One region of the Duganella hordei genome, then DNA from elsewhere that is predicted to be linked to it. Evidence: predicted binding sites of a transcription regulator. Region 1 holds the regulator's gene; the other holds the start of a gene.
What was found. Region 1 encodes NrdR, which represses ribonucleotide reductase genes. Its sites were predicted from a motif close to CACNANATNTNGTG; they were not measured.
Positions count from the first base shown of each region.

Region 2: a site for NrdR is predicted at 2,534-2,547, ahead of ABWW33_RS08940 (ribonucleoside-diphosphate reductase subunit alpha). Genes of this name have one in related genera too.

Region 1 is NZ_BPWI01000025.1:26,416-31,379, reverse strand. It holds gene ybgC (tol-pal system-associated acyl-CoA thioesterase) at 1-257, opposite strand, end outside; gene ABWW33_RS30580 (SDR family oxidoreductase) at 516-1,265, opposite strand; ZMP/ZTP riboswitch at 1,414-1,551, shown strand; gene glyA (serine hydroxymethyltransferase) at 1,647-2,894, shown strand; gene nrdR (transcriptional regulator NrdR) at 2,955-3,425, shown strand; gene pilV (type IV pilus modification protein PilV) at 3,532-4,098, shown strand; gene ABWW33_RS30560 (PilW family protein) at 4,116-4,964, shown strand, end outside.
Region 2 is NZ_BPWI01000003.1:185,668-190,631, forward strand. It holds gene ABWW33_RS08940 (ribonucleoside-diphosphate reductase subunit alpha) at 1-2,395, opposite strand, end outside; gene ampD (1,6-anhydro-N-acetylmuramyl-L-alanine amidase AmpD) at 2,639-3,265, opposite strand; gene ABWW33_RS08950 (sigma-54-dependent transcriptional regulator) at 3,262-4,788, opposite strand; gene ABWW33_RS08955 (sensor histidine kinase) at 4,785-4,964, opposite strand, start outside.

The sequences.
Region 1 (4,964 bases):
CCTAGCTTTTCGATACCAAGTGTTAATTTTAGTTCATCGTCCAGCCTAGCAGGCGCATGATACTCCGCGCTGACGCTTTTGACGACGAACATGACGTCGTGTTCCCGCAGCAAGGCGTGCTGTTCGACATCGATCGCGCGCAGCCATTCAGTGCGGGCGCGCTCAAAGAATTTGAGGTAGTTCGCGTAATAGACGATACCGCCGGCGTCGGTGTCTTCGTAGTAGACCCGTACGTTCCAGATAAACTCTGCAGGCATGTTATTTTGACTACTAGTGAGATTGAGCAACATTCTACGCGATTTTGTTGTTTTCGTTGAAGCATGGACGGGTGAATTCACGTCAAATCCGATAATTAGCCGGATTTTTCAACTTGCGCGCAAAAAATTGCACTTGCGACAGTAAAGCGTTTTACTGGCAACTTGCCAAGGGTTGTAACAACCGCTTACGAATCAATTCATGAATGAATGGTCGGCTAAGCCCCTCTTAAGCAAGAGGGGCCGCAAATACGCTAGGGATTAAACGCTGCGCTTGATGTTGAGCGGGCCGTAGCCCTGGCAGGTCGGCATCATCTCGATGCGGTTGATGTTGATGTGCGGCGGCAGCGTGGCGATCCAGTACGCGGTGTTGGCGATGTCCTCGGCCGTCAGCGGCTCGGTGCCTTCGTAGACCTTGGCCGCCGCCGCGTCGTTGCCCTTCAGTCGCACGTTGGAGAACTCGGTGCCGCCGCACAGGCCTGGCGCCAGGTTGGTGGCGCGCACGCCGGTGCCGACCAGGTCGGCCCGCAGGTTCAGCGTGAACTGTTCGACAAACGCCTTGGTGGCGCCGTAGACGTTGCCGCCCGGGTAGGGCGTGTCGCCGGCCACCGAGCCGAGGTTGATGACGGTGCCGCTGCCGCGCGCCACCATCGAAGGCAGGATCGCGCGCGTCATCGCCACCAGGCCGCTGCAGTTGGTGGCGATCATCGTGTCCCAGTCTTCCAGCGACGACTCATGCGCCGGCGTGACGCCCAGCGCCAGGCCGGCATTGTTGATCAGCACGTCGATCTGCTGCCATTCGGCAGGCAGGCTGTCGAGCGCGGCCTTGATCGAGGCCTTGTCGGTCACGTCCAGCACCAGGGGGCGGGCGGCCGCGCCCAGTTCGGCCGACAGCGCCTGCAGGCGGTCTTCGCGGCGGCCGCTGATCAGCACTTTGTGGTCGTTCTGGACGAAGGTGCGTGCCATGGCGGCGCCGAAGCCGGCGGTGGCGCCCGTGATGAAGACGATCATGATCTATCCTTGGTGGTCAATGTTGGGGAAAATTGTAGCCGAAATGACTGCTTTGCTTATGGCGGCCATGAAAAAGGCTTTAAAGTTATTTTTAATGCAATCATTTCCTTGCTCAATTCTGGCGCATAAATTACAATCGGGCTTCCATTACGTCTCACGTAACTGGCGAAAAGCTGCAGGAATCGGCAAAACGTCCCTGATTTGGTGCGTTTTCCGACTGTCGGCGAAAGGTGGGCATCCACCGGGAAACGTGAGATTTCAATAGCCGTTCGCCTGGGCAGCCCACGATGGAAATGCACGAAGAGGCTGCCTGTCCGCTATCGGCTTCCCTCATTCGATCCAACTGCCAGTAACAAGCTACTCAATCGATTGGAGTTTTTCATGTTCGCAAAAGATCACACCCTCGCCAGCGTTGACCCGGAACTGTTCGGCGCCATTCAAAAAGAAAACACCCGTCAGCACGATCACATCGAACTGATCGCCTCAGAGAACTACACTTCGCCAGCGGTGATGGAAGCCCAGGGTTCGCAGCTGACCAATAAATACGCCGAAGGCTACCCAGGCAAGCGCTACTACGGCGGTTGCGAGTATGTCGACGTCGTCGAGCAACTGGCGATCGACCGCGTCAAGCAGCTGTTCGGCGCGGAAGCGGCCAACGTCCAGCCTAACTCGGGCTCGCAGGCCAACCAGGGCGTGTTCTTCGCCGTGCTGAAACCAGGCGACACCATCATGGGCATGTCGCTGGCCGAAGGCGGCCACCTGACCCACGGCATGCCGCTGAACATGTCCGGCAAATGGTTCAACGTCGTCTCCTACGGCCTGACCGCTGCGGAAGACATCGACTATGACGCCATGGAAGCGCTGGCCAAGGAACACAAGCCCAAGCTGATCATCGCCGGCGCCTCGGCGTTCTCGAAAAAGATCGACTTCGAGCGCTTCGCCGCCGTCGCCAAAGCGGTGGGCGCATACTTCATGGTCGACATGGCGCACTACGCCGGTCTGATCGCCGCCGGCCTGTACCCTAACCCTGTGCCGCACGCCGACTTCGTCACCTCGACCACGCACAAATCGCTGCGCGGCCCGCGCGGCGGCATCATCCTGATGAAGGCCGAGCACGAGAAGATCATCAACTCGGCCATCTTCCCAGGCATCCAGGGCGGCCCGCTGATGCACGTGATCGCCGGCAAGGCTGTCGCGTTCAAGGAAGCTCTGACCCCCGAGTTCAAGGCTTACCAGCAACAGGTCGTCATCAACGCCGACGTGCTGGCCAAGACCCTGATCAAGCGCGGCCTGCGCATCGTTTCCGGCGGCACCGAGTCGCACGTGATGCTGGTGGACCTGCGTCCGAAGAACCTGACCGGCAAGGAAGCGGAAGCGATCCTGGGCACGGCGCACATCACCACCAACAAGAACGGCATTCCTAACGATCCGCAGAAGCCATTCGTGACTTCCGGCATCCGCCTGGGCTCGCCGGCGATGACCACTCGCGGCTTCAAGGAAGCGGAAGCGGAAGAAGTGGGCAACCTGATCGCCGACGTGCTGGACAACCCGCACGACGCGGCCACCATCGAGCGCGTCAAGGCGGCGGTGAAGGTGCTGGCTGACAAGTTCCCAGTCTACGCCAAGTAATTGCAGCATCGTGACGCCGGCGACCGCCGGCGTCACACTACCACCGAGGCGCATGCCCATATGAAATGTCCGTTCTGCCAGCATGACGATACCCAGGTTCTCGATACGCGTGTATCCGAGGAAGGGGATTCCATACGCCGGCGCAGGCGCTGCGGTAAATGTGATAAACGATTTACCACGTATGAGCGCATCGAACTGGTGATGCCGTATGTGGTCAAGAAGAACGGCAGCCGCACCGAGTATGCGGCGGCCAAGCTGCGCGGCAGCCTGACCCTGGCCTTGCGCAAGCGGCCCGTGGCGGCGCCCGCCGTCGACGCGGCCATACTGTCCATTGAAGAAAAGCTGCTGACCAGCGGACAGCGCGAAGTCGACACCGGCTACATCGGCGAGCTGGTGATGCAGGAACTGAAGCGCCTGGACAAGATCGCCTACATCCGCTTTGCGTCGGTGTATAAAAACTTCGAAGACCTGGCCGAGTTCCAGGATGCGATTGCCGAAGTCGGCCAGGACCGCAAGCCACGCAAGGCTTGATCGTCCGCCGGCCTACGGCTGGCGCACTTTTGATACATCTCATACTCTCTGCAGTAAGCGCTGCTAACTTCTAGCACAGTCGTGATCGACTTTGCGGAGGTGTGCCGTGCGCGCACGTGCTTTGTTGTCCGGTTTTACGCTGGTGGAAATACTGGTCGCCGTGCTGTTGCTGGCGTTTGGTATCGTCGGCGGCGTGGCGATGCAACTGGCGGCGCTGCGCACGCGGCATCAGGCGGTGCTGGTGTCGCAGGCAACGCAGCTGGCCACCAGCCTGGCCGAGCGCATGCGCGCCAACGCCGATCAAATGCGCCTCGGCGACGGCGCCAATCCCTATTTGCTGCTCAACTACGACGCGCTGGCCGATCCTCATCCGTCGGCGCCGGCGGCGCTGTGCTATGGCGGCGCCTGCGATAGCGCGCAGCTGGCATCGTTCGATCTGTACGAGATCAAGGTGCAGGTGCGCGACCGGCTGCCGGCGGGGCGCGTGCTGGTGTGCCGCGATGCCGGCCTGTGGGTGGGCGGAAAATTGCGCTGGGCATGCGGCGGCGGGGCCGGCGCGCCGCTGGTGGTCAAGGTCGGCTGGCACGGCAAGAATCCGGACGGCACGCCGCGCAAGGACGATGCCGGCGAATTCGCGCCCGGCGTCGCGCTGGCGGTGGGGGCGACGCGATGAACGCGCCGAGGCTGCTCATGCGATCGCCGCCCTCGCACCCGGCCGGCTGGACGCTGGTCGAATTCGCCATCGCGCTGCTGTTGGGCCTGCTCGTCACCTTGGTGGCCGGCAGTTTGCTGCTGGCGGCCGCCGGCAATTACCGCAACCACAATGAAAACTCCTGGCTCAACGACGACGGCCGCCAGGCACTGGACATCATGGCGCAGGCCATACGCCAAAGCGCCTACGTCAACTGGGACAGCAAGGCCGCGCCGGCCGAACTGGCGGCCGACGCGCCTGCGCCCGTTGCCGGACTGGACGCGAGCGGCATCGGCCGGGGCAGCGCGGACATCTCCGCGCCATTGCCGGCCGTGGCGCACGGCAGCGACGTGCTGGCGTTGCGCTTCTCCGGTTCGGGCGAGGGCGGCAACGGCGACGGCTCCAGCCTGAACTGCGCCGGCTTTGGCGTCGCCATACCGCACGCGGAGGCGGAGCGCGGCTGGAGCATATTCTATGTCGCCGCCGATGCTGCCGGCGAAGCGGAGCTGCGCTGCAAATACCGTGGCGCCTCCGGCTGGGGCACCGATGCGATCGTGCACGGCGTCGATTCCTTTCAAGTGCTGTACGGGCTGGACACCGACGTTGTGGCCGACGGCATTCCCAATACTTACGTCAACGCCAGGACGGTCGACGCGCTGGATGCCGCGCTGGCGCTGGTCGGCGGCACGCCGGATGAACGCCAGCGCGACCTGAACCGCAAGACCTGGTGGAAGCGCGTGTGCAGCATCAAGGTCGCCTTGCTGCTGCACGGCGACAGCAACTCGCGCGCCGACACGGTGGCGACGCAATTCGATCTGTTCGGCGCCGCGTATTCCGAGGCGCACGGC
Region 2 (4,964 bases), on a different contig from region 1:
ACAGGTTGGACTTCACGTACAGGTTCTGGAAGGTCGGCTCGATGCAGGCCGACACGCCGATGATGTTCGAAATGGTCGCGGTCGGAGCGATCGCCACGCAGTTCGAGTTGCGCATGCCGAACTGCTTGATGCGGTTGCGCACCGGGGTCCAGTCCATGGCGGCCGAGGTATCCTGCTCCAGGTAGCCGCCGCGTTCGTCGGCCAGCAGCTTGATCGAGTCCTGCGGCAGGATGCCACGGTCCCACAGCGAGCCCTTGTACGACTGATAGTGGCCGCGTTCCTCGGCCAGCTCGGTCGAGGCCAGGTAGGCGTAGTAGCACACCGCTTCCATCGAGGTGTCGGCAAACGACACGGCGGCGTCCGACGAGAACGGCACGCGCATCATGTGCAGGCAGTCCTGGAAGCCCATCACGCCCAGGCCGACCGGACGGTGGCGCATGTTGGCGTTGCGGGCCTTGTCGACGGCGTAGTAGTTGATGTCGATGACGTTGTCGAGCATGCGCATCGCGGTGCGGATGGTCTTCTGCAGCTTGACGTGATCGAGCTTGCCTTCCTTCATGTGGGCCGGCATGTTGACCGAGCCCAGGTTGCAGACGGCGATTTCGTCAGGGCCGGTGTTGAGCGTGATCTCGGTGCACAGGTTCGAGCTGTGGACCATGCCCACGTGCGACTGCGGCGAGCGGATGTTGCATGGGTCCTTGAAGGTGATCCATGGGTGGCCGGTTTCAAACAGCATCGACAGCATCTTGCGCCACAGGTCCAGCGCGGCGATCTTCTTGAACACGCGGATTTCGCCGGCGGCGGCCTTGGCTTCGTAGCCCAGGTAGGCTTTCTCGAAGGCCTTGCCGACCAGGTCGTGCAGGTCCGGGCAGTCGGACGGCGAGAACAGCGTCCACTCGCCTTTTTCCATCACGCGCTTCATGAACATGTCCGGGATCCAGTTGGCGGTGTTCATGTCGTGGGTGCGGCGGCGGTCGTCGCCGGTGTTCTTGCGCAGGTCGAGGAATTCCTCGATGTCCATGTGCCAGGTTTCCAGGTAGGCGCACACCGCGCCCTTGCGCTTGCCGCCCTGGTTGACCGCGACGGCGGTGTCGTTGACCACCTTGAGGAACGGCACCACGCCCTGCGATTTGCCGTTGGTGCCCTTGATGTGGGCGCCCAGCGCGCGCACCGGGGTCCAGTCGTTGCCCAGGCCGCCGGCGAACTTGGCCAGCAGCGCGTTTTCCTTGATCGCGTCGTAGATGCCTTCGAGGTCGTCCGACACGGTGGTCAGGTAGCACGACGACAGCTGCGAGCGCAGGGTGCCGGAGTTGAACAGGGTCGGCGTCGACGACATGAAGTCGAAGGTCGACAGCAGGTTGTAGAACTCGATGGCGCGCGCTTCGCGGTCCGATTCGTTCAGCGCCAGGCCCATGGCCACGCGCATGTAGAAGGCCTGCGGCATTTCGATGCGGATGTCGCGCACGTGCAGGAAGTAGCGGTCGTACAGGGTTTGCAGGCCGATGTAGCCGAACTGCAGGTCGCGGTCGGCGACCAGCGCCTTGGCCAGGCGGGCCAGGTCGAACTCGGCCAGCTTGGCGTCCAGCAGTTCTTCCTTGATGCCCTTGGCGATGTATTGCGGGAAGTAGGTCACGTATTCGGCCGCGGCCGCGCCCTGCGCGACTTCCTTGCCGAAGACTTCCTTGCGGATCGTGTGCAGCAGGATGCGGGCCGTCACCTGCGAGTAGGCCGGGTCTTTTTCCATCAGCGCGCGGGCGGCCAGGATGGCGGACTTGTGCAGCTCTTCGACCGGCACGCCGTCGTACAGGTTCTTGACCGTCTCGGCCAGGATGGCGTCGGCGTCGACGTGTTTTTCCAGGCCGATGCAGGCGGCGTTGATCAGGCTCGAGACGCGGTTCATGTCGAGCAGCTTGCGCTCGCCGTTTTCCACCACGTGGATCTGCGGCGCGTCGATCGCGGCGGCGGCGCCTTGCGCCTCCTTGGCGGCGCGGCGCTCTTCCATGTGCTTGGCGCGGTACAGCACGTAGGCGCGGGCGACGTCGTGCTCGCCGGAGCGCATCAGCGCCAGCTCGACCTGGTCCTGCACGTCTTCGATGTGGAAGGTGCCGCCCGATGGCTGGCGGCGCACCAGCGCGGTGACCACGCTGGAGGTCAGCTGTTCTACCAATTCGCGGATGCGGGCCGAGGCGGCACCCTGGCCGCCGTTGACGGCCAGGAAGGCCTTGGTCACGGCAATCGCGATTTTCGACGGTTCAAACGCGACGACCGCGCCGTTACGGCGGATGATGCGGTAGTCACCGAGGTCGCTGGCGGCCGTGATCGGGCTGCTGGCGGTACTCGCAGCGGCTGCTGGTACCAGCGCTGGATTGATGGTGATGTCTTGAGTAGATTGCATTTAAGCTCCCCGATAACAGCGTGCAGTCAGTGCTGCGCGACGTATGTTGTGTAAAAAAATGCCATAAAAGGGTGTGTAACCGGCCCGGCAGGCTTGTCATCCCCACAAGATTCAGTGTCTCGGCAATACGAGAATAACTACTAGATCTAGTGATTGATCAGAACCTATCCACTGATTGTAGTGGTCACACCGTAGCACGGCAAGTGAGAAATTTTGATATTTCCAGCAATTTTGCTCTTGACATTAAAGAAGCCCAATGGGGAAGCCAAGTTCAGCGCTAGCGCCTACTAACATTGCCTCTTTCCTAAGCAGCTTTTGATAGTATTCCCAGTCGAACATCGGCCCCGGATCGGTTTTGCGGCCCGGCGCGATGTGTTCGTGGCCCCGCACCTCGGCCAGCGGGTAGCGCGTTTGCAGCGCCGCCGTCAACCCGGCCAGCGCCCGGTACTGGGCCGCCTCGAACGGCGTGTCGTCGGTGCCTTCGAGCTCGACGCCGATCGAAAAATCGTTGCACCGCTCCCGTCCGCGGAACGCCGAGCGGCCCGCGTGCCAGGCCCGCTCGCCGGCGGCGACGTACTGCAGCACGCGGCCGTCGCGGCGGATGAGGAAGTGGCTCGACACTTTCAGCCCGCGCAGGTCGGCGAACGAGGGGTCGGCATTATAGTCGATCCGTCCGCTGAACAGGTCGGACACGTGCGGGCCGCCGTAGCGGCCGGCCGGCAGCGAGATGTTGTGGATCACCAGCAGCGTGATGTCGTCCGGGTCGGGGCGGGCGTCGCGGTGCGGGCTGTCGTAGCGGCGGGCGGCGGGCCACCAGCCGTCGGCGCCGACCGGCGGCAGCGGCGCGGCGGGCGGCGATAAAACGCTCACGCCTCCGGCTCCTGGATGTTCAGCTTCTGCATCTGGTAGCGCAGCTGGCGGAAGCTGATGCCCAGCAGATGGGCGGCCTGGGTGCGGTTGAACTGCGTCTGCGCCAGCGCGCGCAGGATGATGTCGCGCTCGATCTGGTTCAGGTAGTCGGGCAGGCTGCTGGGCAGCGCGTCCAGGTGCGGCAGCGGCGGCGGGGCCGGGGCGGCCGGGGCGCCATCACCGGCGGCCCCGCCCTCGGGCGCCGGCGTCGGCGGCAGGCCGAGCGCCGCCGCTTCGCTGGCGGCGAAGTCCGGCGAAGGATACAGCGGCGACGGCAGCGGCACCACCGCCTCCACCATGCGCGCGCCCTTGAGCGCCAGGTCGGCCACCTCGATCACGCCGTCGTTGGCGAAGGCCAGCGCCCGCTCCAGGATGTTTTCCAGCTCGCGCACATTGCCGGGGAAGGAATAGCCGCGCAGCGCGTCCAGCACGCCCGGCCCCAGGTGCACCTTGTGCTCGAAAGTGCCCAGCCGCTCCAGGATGGCGGCGGTCAGCACGCGCAGGTCGTCGAGCCGTTCGCGCAGCGGCGGCAGGCTCAGTTCAATCACGTTCAGGCGATAGAACAGGTCCTGGCGGAAGCTGCCCTGCTCCACGCACTGCGCCAGGTTCTTGTGGGTCGCGCTGATGATGCGCACGTCGACCGGCTCCTCTGACGTGGCGCCGATCTTGCGCACGCGCCGCTCCTGGATCGCCCGCAGCAGCTTGACCTGCATCGCCAGCGGCAGGTCGGCCACCTCGTCGAGCATCAGGGTGCCGCCGTTGGCCGCCTGGAAGAAGCCGTCGCGCTCGTCGGCCGCGCCGGTGAAGGCGCCCTTGCGGTAGCCGAAGAACTCGGCCTCCATCAGCGCCTCCGGAATCGCGCCGCAGTTGACGGCGATGAAGGGCTTGCCCGCGCGCGAACTTTGCGCATGGATCTCGCGCGCCGCCAGCTCCTTGCCGCTGCCCGATTCGCCGTTGATGGCGATCGGCGCCATCGAGCGCGCCAGCCGGGCGATCTGCGCCCGCAGCGCCTGGATCACGGCCGAATCGCCCTTCAGCCGGCCGCCCGCCGGCTCGGCGGCCGGCGCCTCACCGTCGGCCGCGGCCGGCCCGGCGCTCAGGCGCAGCGCCGATTGCACCATCACCCGCAGCTGGTCCAGCGCCACCGGCTTGGAGATGTAGTCGAACGCGCCGGCCTTGAGCGCGACCACCGCGTTGTCAGCGCTGCCGAAGGCCGTCACCACCGCGATCGGCGTGTTCTTGTAGGCGGCGCTGACCTCGCGCACCAGCTCCAGCCCCAGGCCGTCGGGCAGGCGCATGTCGGTCAGCACCAGCTGGTATTCGCGCTCCGGCGTGGCCAGCAGCGCGCGCGCCTGCGCCAGCGTTTCGGCGCTGTCGACGTCCAGCCCCATTTTCAGCAGCGTCAGTTCCAGCAGTTCGCGCAGGTCCGCCTCATCGTCGACGACCAGCACGCGCGGGGCGCGTTGGGAACCTCTAGCACTCATGGAACAGCCTTTCCTTGCTTCTGCGCCGGATGGGCGAAGGTGATCACAAATCGGCCGCTGGAGCGGGGAGCGCCATCCGGACTGTCGTTGGCGTCGAAACGGTATTCATAATCCAGCCTGGCCTCGTTATTCAAACACAATTCGCGCGCCAGATACAGCCCCAGTCCCGTGCCCTT